Regions from separate parts of the Micromonospora sp. WMMC241 genome, predicted to be linked through region 1. Evidence: riboswitches for the same ligand, from Rfam matches in the RefSeq annotation. Region 1 holds a riboswitch; the other holds the start of a gene.

Region 1 (7,258 bases):
CGTATCGCGGTCGCGGCATGAGCGGACCACACCTCGACCCTGGGTGAGGAGGCGGTGGCGCCGTGTCTCACCCCTCGGCGAGCCGCGCCTCGACGTGCGCCACCTTCGCGGTCAACGCGTCGGTCACCCCGGGGCGCAGATCGGCCTTGAGCACCACGCTGACCCGGGGCGCCTGGGCCGCGACGGTGTCGACGGCCCGTTTCACCACCGCCATCACCTCGTCCCACTCGCCCTCGACGGTGGTGAACATGGCGTCGGTCCGGTTCGGCAGGCCGGACTCGCGGACCACCCGGACGGCGTCGGCGACCAGGTCACCCACGGACTCACCCACGCCGAGCGGGGTGATCGAGAACGCGATCAGCATGCCGACGATGGTGCCAGTAATTCGGGTGCGGCAGCGGTCCGCGTCGGGCTAGCGTGTCGGCATGCGTAAGTGACGCCTTCCTCCGAGCCCGGTCCACCGCCGCAGATGCCGTGGACCCGTCCCGCTCCGGGCGTCCGCATCCTCTTCCCGCCGCCGTCGTCGACGGTGTCTGTCGTGGTCGGATCGCACCGGGGCACCCGCTCGGCGCGTCGCCGGTCGGCGCGCCCGACAGACAGGAGGCCCGCGGATGCCCGCGAAGCGCAACCCGAGGAAGTCCCGCAAGCCGTCGCCGCCCCGGCGGCAGCCCGCCCCGCCGGATCTCGACGCGCTCGGCGTGGCGCCGCCCACCCCGGCGGCGCTGCTCCCGGATGTCGCGTCGCCCGCTCCGGTCCTGCCCGGCGCGGCGTCGCCGAGCAGCACGTTGTCCGGTGCGGCGTCGCCGGGTGGTGCGGTGCCCGGCCCGGCGTTGTCCGGTGTGGCGTCGCCGGGTGGTGCGGTGCCTGGTCCGGCGTTGTCCGGTGTGGCGCCGCCGGGTGGTGCGGTGCCTGGCCCGGCGTTGTCCGGTGTGGCGTCGCCGGGTGGCGCGGTGCCCGGGCCCGGCCCGGTTCCGTCCGGTGAGTTGCCGGGCGGCGCGTTGGCCGAGCCGGTGCTGCCCGATGAGGCACTGCCCGACGCGATCTCGGTCGAGCCCGCGTCGACCCGTCCGGCGCCGCCGAAGTCCGGGCCGCCCGGAAGCCGCGGGGGCAGGCTCAAGGGGCGCAGCCAGCCCGCCGGTCAGACCCGGTTCTACGCCTTCCGGCGCAGCTGACCGCCGCAGATCTTGGAAGTCTCCGGCCCCCATGGGGGCACTTTCCTTCCAAGATCTTCACCCACCTCGTTGATCATGAAGTTGGCGGCGTCGGAACGGACAACGGGTGCCGGTAACTTCATGATCGACGAGAGGGGGTGGGTGGGTCAGCCGATCAGGGGGCGGAAGGTGCCCAGGAGGATGCTCGTGGTCAGGGCGGCGGCGGCCAGCAGGGCGGCGGCGATCACGAGCAGCGCGTCGGCTCGGGTGAACCGCTGCCGGCGGGCGACCGTACGCGGGGTGCCCGCATCGAAGCCGCGGGCGTCCATCGCCACCGCCAGCCGGGTGCCGCGCCGGATCGCGCCGACCAGCAGGGTGAACGCGGTGGACGCGAAGAGCCGCAGCTTGGCCACCGGGTTGCGGCCGGCGTCCACGCCCCGGGCCCGCCGGGCCATGCTGATCATCCGCCACTCCTGTTCGAGGAGCGGCACCAGCCGGAACGCGGCCAGCGCGCCGATGGCGAACCGGGCCGGTGCCTTCGCGTTCTGGATCAGCGCGTCGGCCAGGTCGGTCGGGTCGGTGGTGGCGAACACGATGACGCCGGGCAGCGCCACCGCGAGCATCCGCAGCACCAGCCCGAGCGCGGTGACCAGCACGCCCTCGGTGACCACCACCGGGCCGGCCTCGACGAGCACCCGGCCGGACCGGTCGGCGGCGAAGAGCACCAGCGTGACCAGGATGCCGCCGGCGGCGGCCAGCAGCGGCCAGGCCCGCCGGGCCAGCACCCGGTAGCGGACGCCGAACAGCGGTAGCACGGCCAGCTCGACCGCGATGGCGATGGCCGGCGCGACCGGGTCCAGCGTCGCCACCAGCACGATGGTGAAGACCATCGCGGCGGCCAGCTTCGCCACCGGGTTGCGTCGCGCCAGCGGGGCACCGGGCGTGGCCACCGGTTCCAGGTCGATCACGGGTCCACCCCGCCCGGGTCGGCGGGGCGGTCCAGGGTGAGCGTCCGGTCGGCGAGCGCGGCCACGAAGTCGGCGTCGTGGGTCACCGTGACCACGCCGTGGCCGGCGCCGCGCAGCTCGGCCAGCAGGTCGACCAGCTCCAGCCAGGTGCGCCGGTCCTGGCCGAACGTGGGCTCGTCGCAGATCAGCAGGCGGGGCGCGGTGGCCAGGGCGGTCGCCACGCTCAGCCGCCGCGCCTCGCCACCGGAGAGGGTGTACGGGTTGGCGCCGGCGAGCCGGTCCAGCCGCAGCCGCTCCAGCAGCGCGGCGACGGTGGCGGTGACCTCCGCCTCGGACCGGCCGGTCCGGCGCGGCCCGAGCGCCAGCTCGTCGCGGACCGTGCCGGTGACGAACTGGTGCTCCGGGTCCTGGAAGACCGAACCGATCCGTCCGGCCAGCGCGGGCGCGCGCCATCGGTGCGGGGGAGTACGCGCGTCCCGGCCGGCCAGGTCGGCGGAGGCGGTGACCGTGCCGGTGCCGGGGCGCGTCAGGCCGCCCAGGAGCAGCGCCAGCGTGGACTTGCCGGCGCCGTTCGGGCCGAGCACGGCGAGCGCCTCGCCGGCGCGTACCCGAAGGTCGGTGGGGGCCAGCCGGGTTGGCAGGCCGAGCCGGTCGGCGGTGAGCAGCACGTCGCCGGCCGGCGTGCCGGCGTGCCTCGGCGGCACGGTGTGCCCGGGCACCCAGACCCCGGCGGCGGCCAGCGCCTCGCCGTGGGCGGCGAAGACCGCCTCGGGTGGGCCGTCGGCCCGCACCCCGCCGCCGGGCTCCAGCACCACCACCCGGTCGACCAGCGGCAACGCCTCGGCGACCCGGTGCTCGACCAGGATCAGCGTGGTGTCCGGGTCGAGCGCGGCGGTGACCGCGCGGCGGATCAGCGTGGCGCCGGCCGGGTCGAGGTTGGCGGTGGGTTCGTCGAGCAGCAGCAGCCCCGGCCGCAGCGCGAGCGCCCCGGCGAGGGCGAGCCGCTGCTGCTCGCCGCCGCTGAGCGCGGCGGTCGGGCGGTCCCGGTGATAGGGGAAGCCGACCCGGCGCAGCGCCTCGTCCACCCGGGGCCAGATCTCCTCGGCCGGCACGCCCCGGTTCTCCAGCCCGAACGCGACGTCGTCGCCGGAGCGGGCCATCACGAGTTGGGTCTCCGGGTCCTGGAAGAGCACGCCGACGCGTTCGCGGGCCTTGCGCGGGTCGAGCCCGTCGATCTCGACGGTGCCCTCCTGCTCGCCGGAGTCGTCGGGCAGCAGCCCGGCCAGCGCCGCCAGCAGCGTGCTCTTGCCCGCCCCCGACGCCCCGAGCAGGAGGACCCGCTCCCCGCTCTCGACGCGCAGGTCGACCCCGCGCACCGCCCACGCCCGGCGCCCCCCGTGCCGCCACCCGAACCCGCGAAGAACCGCCCCGCTCACGGCCCCACCCCCTCTGCCTCGTCGATCATGAAGTTGGCGGCACCACAACGCGCCGAATTCACCGTCAACTTCATGATCGACAGCGAGAACCGGTCAGACCAGGGCCCGGTCCCGGCCGGCGGGGAAGCGGTCCAGGACGCCGGTGTTGGCCAGCGCCCGGGTGAGCACCCACGCGCCGAAGCCGGCGACGATCGTGGCGCTGACGATGGTGATCAGCGCGTAGGGGATGCGGTAGGAGGTCAGCTCGTAGGCCTTGTTCCAGTAGACGAAGTCGAAGATCGCCGCGCCGAGGCCGGTCAGCGCGCCGGCCAGCACCGCCACCGGCAGCTTGAACGAGCGGTAGCGGAACGCGGCGAACGCCAGCTCGGCGCCGATGCCCTGCATCAGGCCCTGGAGGATCACGATGCCGGCCCACTGGCTGCCCAGCAGCGCGGAGACGATCGCGGCCACCGTCTCGCAGTAGAGCGCGGCGCCCGGCTTGCGGATGATCAGGCCGGCGAGCACCGCCGGGATCAGCCAGACGCCGTAGAGCACGGCCTGCGCCGGCGGAAAGAACGCGAACGCCGCGTCGGTGGCGCTCCAGAGCAGGCCCCAGGCCCAGAAGACGACGCCGAAGGTGACGGCGATGACCGAGGCGACGACGATGTCGACGGTACGCCAGCGGTTGCTGTCGGTGTGGTTCATGACGGACTCCCAGTTCGTGGTGCGGAACCAGGAGAAGACGCACGCCGCACCCGGAAAACGCCCGGACTGCGGCGCGGCTGGAGGTCGACCGAACTCCCTGCGCTGGCATTACCCAGATCAGGTTCGAGGGTCTGCGGGCACCGGCCCGCACTCTCAGCGCTGTGCGCTCCCCTGTCGGATGTGAAGTTGTCTCAACGGCAGACGCTAGCACCGACGGCGGCCCCGGGCCCAGCAGGGCGACTGTCGGCTACGGTGGCGATCATGCGGATCGAGGCGCGGGGTCTGACGTTCGACGTACACACCGGCGGCCCCGAGGACGGCGAGCCCGTCCTGCTGCTGCACGGCTTCCCGCAGCACGCCGGCGAGTGGGACGCGGTGACGCCCGCGCTGCACGCCGCCGGGCTGCGCACGTACGCGCTCGACCAGCGTGGCTACTCGCCCGGCGCGCGGCCGGACGCGGTCGAGGCGTACCGGATCCCGGAGCTGGTGGCCGACGCGGCCGCCGTGCTGGACGCGCTCGGGGTGACCACCGCCCACCTGGTCGGCCACGACTGGGGCGCGATCGTGGCCTGGGGCCTGGCGGCGGCGCATCCGCAGCGGGTGCGGTCGCTGACCGCGGTGTCGGTGCCGCACCCGGCCGCGATGGGGCACGCGCTCGCCACCGACGCGCGGCAGAAGGCGAAGTCGGCCTACATGGCGCTGTTCCGGATGCCGGGCAAGGCCGAGAAGGTGCTGCTGGCGCTGCGCGGGGCCGCGCTGCGCCGGCTGCTGCGCGGCGTCGGCGACGAGGCCACGGTCGACCGCTACGCCGAGCCGATGCGGGAGCCGGGCGCGCTCACCGCCGCGCTCAACTGGTACCGCGCGATGAGCGGGTCGGACATGAAGGCGGTCGGGCCGGTGGCGGTGCCGACCACGTACGTCTGGAGCGACAAGGACGTGGCGATCGGCCGGACCGCCGCCGAGGCCTGCGCGGCGCACGTCACCGGCGACTACCGCTTCGTGGTGCTGCCCGGTGTCAGCCACTGGATCCCCGACGAGGCCCCCGGCCCGCTGGCCGAGGCGATCCTCGCCCGGACCTCGGGGACGGCGGAAGCATGACGGTGAGTGCCGAGGCGTACCTGGAAACGGTGACGTCGACGATGCGGCGGGTCGCCGCCGCGCAGCGGGAGAACGTGGCCGCGGCGGCCGACCTGATCGCCGCGTCGGTCCGCGCCGACGGGGTGGTGCACGCGTTCGGGACCGGGCACTCCGAGGCGCTCGCCATGGAGATCGCCGGCCGGGCCGGTGGGCTGGTGCCGACCAACCGGATCGCGCTGCGCGACCTGGTCCTGATCGGCGGCGAGCCGGCCGACGTGCTCGGCCCGAAGCTGGAACGCGAGCCGGCGGTGGCGCACCGCCTCTACGAGCTGGCCCCGACCCGGCCGCAGGACGTGTTCGTGCTCGCCTCCAACTCGGGGGTGAACGGGGCGATGGTGGAGTTCGCATCAGTGGTCAAGGATCGCGGGCATCCCCTGGTGGCGATCACCTCGGCGCGGCACTCGGAGCAGATGACCTCGCGGCACCCGTCCGGTCGTAAGCTCGCCGACTTCGCCGACGTGGTGCTGGACAACGGTGCCCCGTACGGCGACGCCACGCTGCCGCTGCCCGGTGGCGGCGCGGTGGGCGCGGTCTCCTCGATCACCGCCGCGTTGCTGGCCCAGCAGATCACCGTCGAGGTGGTGGCCCGGCTGGTCGCGGCGGGGGACCGGCCACCGGTCTACCTGTCCGCCAACATCACCGGTGGGGACGAGCACAACGCCGAACTGGAGGCGCGGTACGCGGGCCGGATCCGGCGCGGATCCTGAGCGGGTTTCGTGATCATCTGTAGCGGGCAAAGGCGCTGCTGCCGGCGGGCGTTCACCCGCCGGCCGTGCCGTCTTCACCGGAGGTTCACGAGTGTCCAAGGAATCCGAGAAGCAGCGTTGGCAGCGCAACTTCGCCGACCTGCTCCAGGAGCTGCGCGTCGCGCAGACCGGCGTGCAGATCCTCTTCGCGTTCTTGCTGACGCTGCCGTTCAGCAACGGGTTCACCCGGACCACCGAGTTCCAGCGTGACGTCTACATCCTGGCGCTGCTGACCGCCGCCGCGTCCGCCGCGATGATCATTTCGCCGGTGGCGTTCCACCGGGCGCTGTTCCGCCAGGGCCGCAAGCCGGAGCTGGTCCGCTTCGCCCACCGGATGGCCACCGGTGGCCTGTTCTTCATGCTGATCGCGATGGTCAGCTCGGTGCTGCTGGTCAGCGACTTCGTGCTGGACCGGCCGATCGCGTTCCTGCTCAGCGCGCTGACCGGCGTCTGGTTCCTGCTCTTCTGGGCCGTCCTGCCGTTCAGCCGGCGCAACTGGGGCGACGACGACATCGACGACGATGACGACGACCCGCAGACGCTCACCGGCGACTGACGGTCCGCCAAATCGGACGTGCACGCGACGCTACCCCTGGGTAACACCCGGGGGTAGCGTCGTTTTCGTCGCATCCGGACCGACCATCCAGGAGGCTCCCGTGACCACGACACAGAACAACGCCGACGGGGTGGGGCCGCTGCCCACCGAGGCCGGTCAGGTCTCGGAGAAGGAGGCCCGCCAGGTCGCCGAGGCGGCCCGCGAGTCCGCCTGGGACCGGCCCAGCTTCGGCAAGGAGCTGTTCCTCGGCCGCTTCCGGCTCGACCTGATCGACCCCTGGCCCCGATCCGACCCGGCCGACGTGGCCCGCGCCGAGGAGTTCCTCGGCGCTCTCGGGGCGTACCTGGGCAGTGAGGTGGACGGCGCCGCGATCGAGCGCGACGCGCACATCCCGGACGAGGTGTTCCGCGGGCTGGCCCGGCTCGGCGCGTTCGGCATGAAGATCGACCGGAGGTACGGCGGTCTCGGGCTGAGCAACCTGCACTACTGCCGGGCGCTGATGCTCGTCGGCTCGGTGAACCCGGCGATCAGCGCGCTGCTCTCCGCGCACCAGTCGATCGGCGTGCCGCAGCCGCTGAAG
Region 2 (7,258 bases), 650 kb from region 1:
TCCCGGTGGACAGGTCCATCACGGTGTCCGCGCCCCACCGGGTGGCCCAGGTCAGCTTCTCCACCTCGTCGGCCACCGACGACGTCACCGCCGAGGTGCCGATGTTGGCGTTCACCTTCACCAGGAACGCCTTGCCGATGATCGCCGGCTCGCACTCCGGGTGGTTGACGTTGAGCGGCAGCACCGCCCGCCCGGCCGCGATCTCGTCCCGGACGAACTCCGGCGTCACCCCCTCCCGGATCGCCACGAACTCCATCTCCGGCGTGACGGTCCCGGCCCGGGCGTACGCGAGCTGGGTGGGACGGGTCCCCGCCAGCGGCGTGCCGGCGCCTCGGACCGGCGCGACATCGCCCCGCTCGGCGATCCACGGTCCGCGCAGCGCGGGCAGCCCCACCTCCGGGTCGGAGCCGGGGCCGGAGGTGTCGTAGAGCCGCACCGGCGGGTTGTCCCCGGTCAGCGTCACCTCGGCGAACGGCACCCGGACGCCCGGCCGGGTCCCCTCCACGTACACCTTGCGACGTGCCTGCATGACAGCCTCCCTGTCGCTCAAGCGGACCAGCCGAAGTGGTCCAGCGGGCCGTGTCCCGCGCCCAACGCCCAGCTCCGCGCGCCGGTCAGCGCGCGGGTCACGTACTCCTTGGCGGCGGCCACCGCGACCGGCGGCGGATCGCCGGCGGCCAACCGGACCGCGACGGCCGCCGCGAACGAGCAGCCGGTGCCGTGGTTGTGCCGCGTCGCCACCCGCGGCGCGCGCAGCAGCCGCGTCGTCCCACCGCCGGCCAGCACGTCCACCGACTCGCCGGCCGCGTCGGCGTCACCGCCGGTGACCACCACGAACGCCGGTCCGCGCGCGGCCAGCGCCTCGGCCGCGGCGACCATCTCCTCGACCGTGCCCACCTCGCGTCCGGTGAGGGCCGCGGCCTCCGCGCAGTTCGGCGTCGCCACCTCGGCGTACGGGAGCAGCCGCTCGACCGCCTCCACCACGCCGAGCCGGTGCCCACTGGTGGCGACCAGCACCGGGTCGACGACCAGGTGCGGCAGCCGGCCGCCCCGGGCCACCTCGGCCACCGCGTCGGCGACCGCCGGGGTGCCGAGCATCCCGGTCTTCACCGCGCGGACGGCGAAGTCGCCGAGCACGCTGGCGAGTTGGTCGCGCACGGTCTGCGGGGGCAGCGGCAGGACCGCGTCCACGCCCCGGGTGTTCTGCGCGGTGACGGCCGTGAGCACGCTGGTCCCGTACGCGCCGAGCGCGGCGAACGTCTTGAGGTCGGCCTGGATGCCGGCGCCTGCGCCGGAGTCGGAGCCGGCGATGGTCAGAACTGTCTGCGGCGTCACTGCGTTCCTCTGGTGGTCGCGGTGGGGGGCTGCGGTTCTTTGGTCGCGGTGGGGGGCTGCGGCCGACCGTGCCCACTCCGGGCGGTCAGGCTTGATCCCTCCGTGGTCACGGTCGGCCGCAGCCCTCTCGGGGGGACGTCCGTCGGTGGGTGGAGGGTGCCCGACAAGCGGGTGGCCGCCTCTTCGAAGGTGCCCGAAGTCAGGGGTGACGTCGGGGTGGGCGCCTGCGGGAAGGCCTTGCCGAGCGTGGTGGCGGTGTGGGTGGGGTTCTCGGCGCGCATCAGTGCACCGAGGACGGCGACGCCTGTGGCGCCCGCGTCGACGCAGGCCCGCACCTGGTCGGGGGTCTCGATGCCGCCGAGGGCGAGCACCGGCACGGGGCTCACCTGCACCAGTTCGCGTAGGCCGTCCGGGCCCAGCGCGGGGCCGTAGCCGGGTTTGGTGCGGGTCGGGAACACCGGGGAGAGGGTCGCGTAGTCCTCGGTGGTCAGTCGGGCCAGTTCGGCGGCGTCGTGGCAGGAGCGGCCGACCAGCGCGAGGCGAGACGGCGGGTACGGGCCGGCGGCGGGCAGGTGCACGGCGTCGCCGTCGAGCGGGTCGGGGCCGGCGACGATCAGCGTGCCGCCGACGTCGGCGAGCACCGCCCGCAGCGCGACGGCGAGGGCGAGGCGCTCGACGCGGGGCAGGTCCTTCTCCCGCAGCACGACCCACCGCACTCCCCCGCCCACCGCCGCCGCGACGACGTCCGCCAGCGGCCGCCGAGCCACCCGCCGATCCGTCAGCAGCACCAGCCCGCCCGGGCGTCGACGGACCCTGGTACGCATCCGCCCCTGGATGGGCGCGTTCGTACCAAGATCGGAACAGGCCGTCACAGGTCCGGTCGACCTTCGTCGGGAGTGGACGGCAGGGCGTGGTCGCGGCGGGGGATGCGACCCGCGCCGTACGCCAGACGGCCGGCCTCGACCGCGTACCGCATCGCGGTGGCCATCGCCACCGGGTCGGCGGCCCGGGTGACGGCGCTGGCCAGCAGCACCGCGTCGCAGCCCAGCTCCATGGCGAGCGCGGCATCGGAGGCGGTGCCGACGCCCGCGTCGAGGATCACCGGCACGTCCACGGCCTGCCGGACCAGCCGGATGTGGTGCGGGTTGCCGATGCCCAGACCGGACCCGATCGGCGAGCCGGCCGGCATCACCGCCGCGCATCCCACGTCGGCCAGCCGGCGGGCCAGTACCGGATCGTCCGAGGTGTACGGCAGCACGGTGAATCCGTCAGCGACCAGGTCCTCCGCGGCGCGCAGCAGTTCCACCCCGTCGGGCAGCAGCGTGCGCTCGTCGCCGATCACCTCCAGCTTCACCCAGTCGGTGTCGAACGCCTCCCGGGCCAGGTGCGCCGTCTTCACCGCCTCCACCGCGGTCCGGCAGCCGGCCGTGTTCGGCAGCAGCCGTACGCCGCAGCGCGCCAGCAGGTCGAGCAGCCCGCCCGGCCCGCCCGGCGTGGTGTCCACCCGGCGCAGCGCCAGCGTCACCAGCTCGGTGCCGGAGGCGCGGATCGCCGCTTCCAGCACGTGCAGGTTGGCCGCGCCGCCGGTGCCGAGCACCAGCCGGGAGCCGAACGTGACGCCGCCGATCTCCACGGACATCCCGCTCACCCGCCCTGCGCGGCGCTGAGCACCTCGACCCGGTCGCCGTCGCGCAGCACGCTCGCCGGCCAGCCGCCGCGCGGCACCACCTCGCCGTTGACCGCGACCGCGACGCCGCGCTGCTGCCCGGTGACCGCGCGGACCACCTCGGCCACCGTGGCGCCGTCGGGCAGCGTCCGTCCCGTGCCGTTGACGATCAGTTCCACAGGTGCTCCTTCGCGAACCGGTCCGGGGTGAAGGGGGCGAGCGCCGGATCCGGCTCGCCGGTGACGATCAGCTCGGTGACCAGGTCGGCGGTGACCGGGGTGAGGACGATGCCGTGCCGGTGGTGCCCGGTCGCGGCGAGCACGTCGGGCCGGCCGGGCAACGCCCCGAGGATCGGCGCGTTGTCGGGGGTGCCCGGGCGCAGCCCGGCGACCGCCTCCACCAGCTCGTACTCGGTCAGCTCCGGGACCAGCTCGGCGGCGGCGCGGAGCAGCCGCAGCACACCGCTGGCGGTGACCTCGGTGTCCGCGCGTTCCTCGACGGTCGCGCCGACCACCACCTCGCCGCTGTCCCGGGGCACCAGGTAGACCGGGTCGCCGTCGGCGTACCCCCGGATCACGTGCCGGAAGCCCGGTGGACCGCCGGCGGGCGCGCGGAGCCGGAGCACCTGCCCCTTCACCGGCCGCACCGGCAGCCCGGTCAGCGCGGCCGCGCCGCAGCCGGCCGCGACCACGGTGACCCGCGCGTCCACCTCGGACAGCGCGCCGACCCGTGCCGGCCGGAACACCACGCCGGCCCGCTCCGCCGCGACGCGCAGCGCGGCGACCAGCCGCCGCGGATCGACCTGGTGGTCGCCGGGCGCGACCGCGCCGCCGCGCACCCGGGTGGCCAGCGCCGGCTCGCGGTCGCGCAGCGCCGACGGGCGCAGCGGCGTGATCGGCAGTCCCAGCCCCTGCTGGTACGCCCACAGCCGCCCCGCCTCGGCCAGGTCGTCGGCGGTGAGCCCGACCACCAGCGTGCCCTCGGTGCGGTGGCCCGGGTCGACGCCGCTCGCCTCGGCCAGCTCGGCGGCGAAGCCGGGCCAGCGGGCCGCCGACTCGACGAGCAGCGCGGTCAGCTCGTGCTCACCGAAGTACGCCTCGGCGACCGGGGAGAGCATGCCGGCGGCGACGTGCGACGCGCCGGACCCGGGGCGGTCGTCGTACACACTCACCCGCAGCCCTCGCTGCGCGCACCGCCACGCGATCGCCAGCCCCACCGGCCCCGCCCCCACCACCCCCACCTCGGTAAGGAAGGGCCCCCTGTTAACGCTTTCGGTAGAGGAGGGGGCCCCGCTTAACACGTCAGCGCCCCGAGCAGCTCGGCGGTGGCGTGCGCGGGATCGGCCGCCGAGCTGAGCGCGCCGACCACCGCCACCCCGTACGCCCCGGCGGCCCGCAGCGCCGGCACCGACGCGGCGGTCACCCCGCCGATGGCGATCACCGGCACGGTCACCGCCCCGGCGACCGCGCGTACCCCGTCCGGGCCGATCGGCGCGGGCAGGCCCGGCTTCGTGGTGGTGGTGTGGCACGGGCCCACGCCCAGGTAGCTGGCCCCGGCGGTCACCGCGGCCCGGGCGGTGTCCGGCTCGCGGGCGGTCGCGCCGAGCACCGCGCCGGCGCCGAGCACGTGCCGGGCGGCGGCCACCGGCAGGTCGTCCGCCCCGACGTGCCCACCGGCCGCACCCACCGCGAGCGCCACGTGCAGCCGGTCGTTGACCAGGCAACACGCCCCGTACGGCCGGCACTCCTCGACCACCCGGCGGGCCAGTTCGTACGCCTCGCGATCGGTGGCGTCGTCCGCCACCCGCACCTGCACGACGAGTTCGGCGCGGGCCACCGGCAGGGCGGCACGCAGCACGCCGAGCGGATCCCGCCCGGACCGGGTGTCGGTGATGAGATGCAGTCGTCCCAGGGACGGCACGGCAACGCTCCTCCCTGCGCCGGCATTATCCGGATCAGGTTCGACGGTCGGGGGCTGTCAGCCCCCCTCTCAGCCCGGTCCGCACCGGGCTCCCGTGGGTCACTTGCGGCCTACCGTACGACGCGTCCCCGCCGGGCGGAAGACCTGGTGAGGTTTTTCCCAGGACGGCACCACTCGGCGGACCGGGTCAGCGGGTGACCGTCCCATCACGACACGCTGCCCGGATGTCCACCTCCGCCCGTGTCCCGCAGCGCCTGTCCCACCTGCCGTTCCGAGGCAGCCGTGCCGTCTCCGGAGGGCTGCTGACCTGGACGATGCTGCGTGGGCCGACCTGGGTCCGGCTGCTGCCGGACGTGTACGTGCACCGGGACGGGCTTCGTGCCGACGACCACCGGATGTGGTGCGACGCGGTCGCGTTGCGCCTGCCACCAGGCGCCGCGCTGGCCGGTCGCAGCGCGGCCTGGCTGCTCGGTGTCGACCTGCTCGCCCGGGGCGACCGGGTCACCGTGCTCCTGCCGACCGGTGCCCGGCTGCGCCCGCACCCTCGGCTGTCGATCGTGCGGTCACCACTGCCCGGTGCGGATCGCCGCTGGTTCGCGGGGCTGCCGGTCACCACCCCGCTGCGCACCGCCTTCGACCTCGGCCGTCAGGGTGCTCGTGCGGAAGCCCTGGTCGCTGTGGACGCGCTGCTGCGTCGGCAGGTGGTGAAGCTCCCCGCCCTGCGGGCCTACGCCGCCGACCGACCAGGCTGGCCGGGTTCGCGGCTGCTGCGTGAGGTGTTGGCGCTGGCCGAGCCGCTGAGCGAGTCCCCGATGGAAACCCGCCTGCGGCTGCTCCTCCTCGACGCCGGGCTCGGCCCCCTCACCGCCCAGCACGAGGTGCGTGGTGGTGGTCGCTTCCTGGCCCGGGTGGACCTGGCCTGGCCGGCGCTCCGCATCGCGGTCGAATACGACGGCGACCAGCATCGGGAACGAGCCCGGTTCCGGCGGGACGTGGCACGCCTGAACGCGCTCCGCTCGGCCGGCTGGATCGTGCTCCGCTTCACCGCCGACGACGTGCTGCGCCGTCCGGAGGCCACGGTCGCCCTGGTCCGTCAGGCCATCGCGGAACGCCGCACCCCCGCCCCGCCCCGCTGACCCGTGCACGCGTCCCCCGCCCACGCCAGCGCCTCCCACCCACACCTATGACGTTCCACTCACCGCGAGCACCAAGCGCGGGTGGAACGCCATGGGTGTCTCACCGCCCCTTTGGCACCCATGGCGTTCCACTCACGACGAGCGCTGGCCGTGGGTGGAACGCCATGGGTGCCTCGAAAGGGGTGGCGGCATTTCGCCGAGTGGCGAAGCCACGCGGCCAGGCCGCACACGTGGGCACGCCGCACACGCGGGCGACGCCGCGCGGGACGGTCAGAGGAGGGCGTCGAGGGTGTCCTGGTCCTCGTCGGTGGGCTGCCAGGTGCCCGCCTCGGCGTTGGCGCGTACCTGCTCGGGCGTGGTGGCGCCGGCGATCACCGAGGTCACCGCGGGCCGGGCGGCCAGCCCGCCGATGGCCACCTGGAGCATGCTCACCCCGCGCTCGGCCGCGTACGTCTCGATCGCCTCGATGGTGTCCCAGCGCGCCGCGGCCAGCCGCTCGGCGTACCGGCCGCCGCCGGCGAGCCGGCTGCCCTCCGGTGGCTGCTGACCACGCTTGTACTTGCCGGTGAGCAGCCCGTTGGCGAGCGGGAAGAACGGCAGCATGCCGAGGCCGAACCGCTCGCAGGCGGGGATCACCTCGTCCTCCACCCCGCGCTCCAGCAGCGAGTAGTGGTTCTGCGCGGAGATGAACCGGCTGTGCCCCTGCGACGACGCCGTCCAGTCCGCGTCGGCGATCTGCCAGCCGGCGAAGTTGGAGTTGCCGAGGTAGCGCACCTTGCCGGCGGTCACCAGGTCGTCGAGCGCGGCGAGCGTCTCGTCGATCGGGGTGCCCGGGTCGGGCTCGTGCATCTGGTAGAGGTCGATGTGGTCGGTGCCGAGCCGGCGCAGCGACGCCTCGACCGCGCGGGCGATGTAGCGGCGGGCGCCCCGGGCCCCGTGGTCCGGCCCGTTGGCGCCGTGCATGTCCATGCCGAACTTCGTGGCGACCACCACGTCGTCACGGCGGCCCTTGAGCGCCTGACCGAGCAGTTCCTCCGAGCCGCCCTGGGGTTCGCCGTAGATGTCGGCGGTGTCGAAGAAGTTGATCCCCGCGTCGAGCGCGGCGTCCACCACCGCCCGGGTGCCGTCGCTGTCGAGTTTGCGGCCGAAGTTGTTGCAGCCGATGCCGACCACGGAGACCACGAGCCCGGAGTCGCCCAGC

The links. Region 1 has a riboswitch for thiamine pyrophosphate ahead of O7598_RS06170 (ECF transporter S component). Riboswitches for the same ligand answer to the same signal wherever they lie in the genome.
Region 2: it holds a riboswitch for thiamine pyrophosphate, as region 1 does, so the genes downstream of both, thiE (thiamine phosphate synthase) here and O7598_RS06170 (ECF transporter S component) in region 1, are expected to answer to the same signal.

Annotation. Positions count from the first base shown of each region.
Region 1 covers NZ_JAPZBF010000001.1:1,274,747-1,282,004, forward strand. Annotated here, with positions in the region: gene O7598_RS06150 (MTH1187 family thiamine-binding protein) at 68-364, opposite strand; gene O7598_RS06155 (hypothetical protein) at 612-1,172, shown strand; gene O7598_RS06160 (energy-coupling factor transporter transmembrane component T family protein) at 1,319-2,119, opposite strand; gene O7598_RS06165 (ABC transporter ATP-binding protein) at 2,116-3,555, opposite strand; gene O7598_RS06170 (ECF transporter S component) at 3,649-4,239, opposite strand; TPP riboswitch at 4,316-4,422, opposite strand; gene O7598_RS06175 (alpha/beta fold hydrolase) at 4,501-5,337, shown strand; gene O7598_RS06180 (SIS domain-containing protein) at 5,334-6,083, shown strand; gene O7598_RS06185 (DUF6328 family protein) at 6,175-6,678, shown strand; gene O7598_RS06190 (acyl-CoA dehydrogenase family protein) at 6,779-7,258, shown strand, end outside.
Region 2 covers NZ_JAPZBF010000001.1:623,056-630,313, reverse strand. Annotated here, with positions in the region: gene thiC (phosphomethylpyrimidine synthase ThiC) at 1-529, opposite strand, end outside; gene thiD (bifunctional hydroxymethylpyrimidine kinase/phosphomethylpyrimidine kinase) at 547-1,335, opposite strand; partial or broken gene O7598_RS03145 (thiamine phosphate synthase) at 1,566-2,159, opposite strand; gene O7598_RS03140 (thiazole synthase) at 2,204-2,983, opposite strand; gene thiS (sulfur carrier protein ThiS) at 2,980-3,180, opposite strand; gene thiO (glycine oxidase ThiO) at 3,171-4,301, opposite strand; gene thiE (thiamine phosphate synthase) at 4,295-4,921, opposite strand; TPP riboswitch at 4,916-5,027, opposite strand; gene O7598_RS03120 (DUF559 domain-containing protein) at 5,146-6,057, shown strand; gene O7598_RS03115 (aldo/keto reductase) at 6,328-7,258, opposite strand, start outside.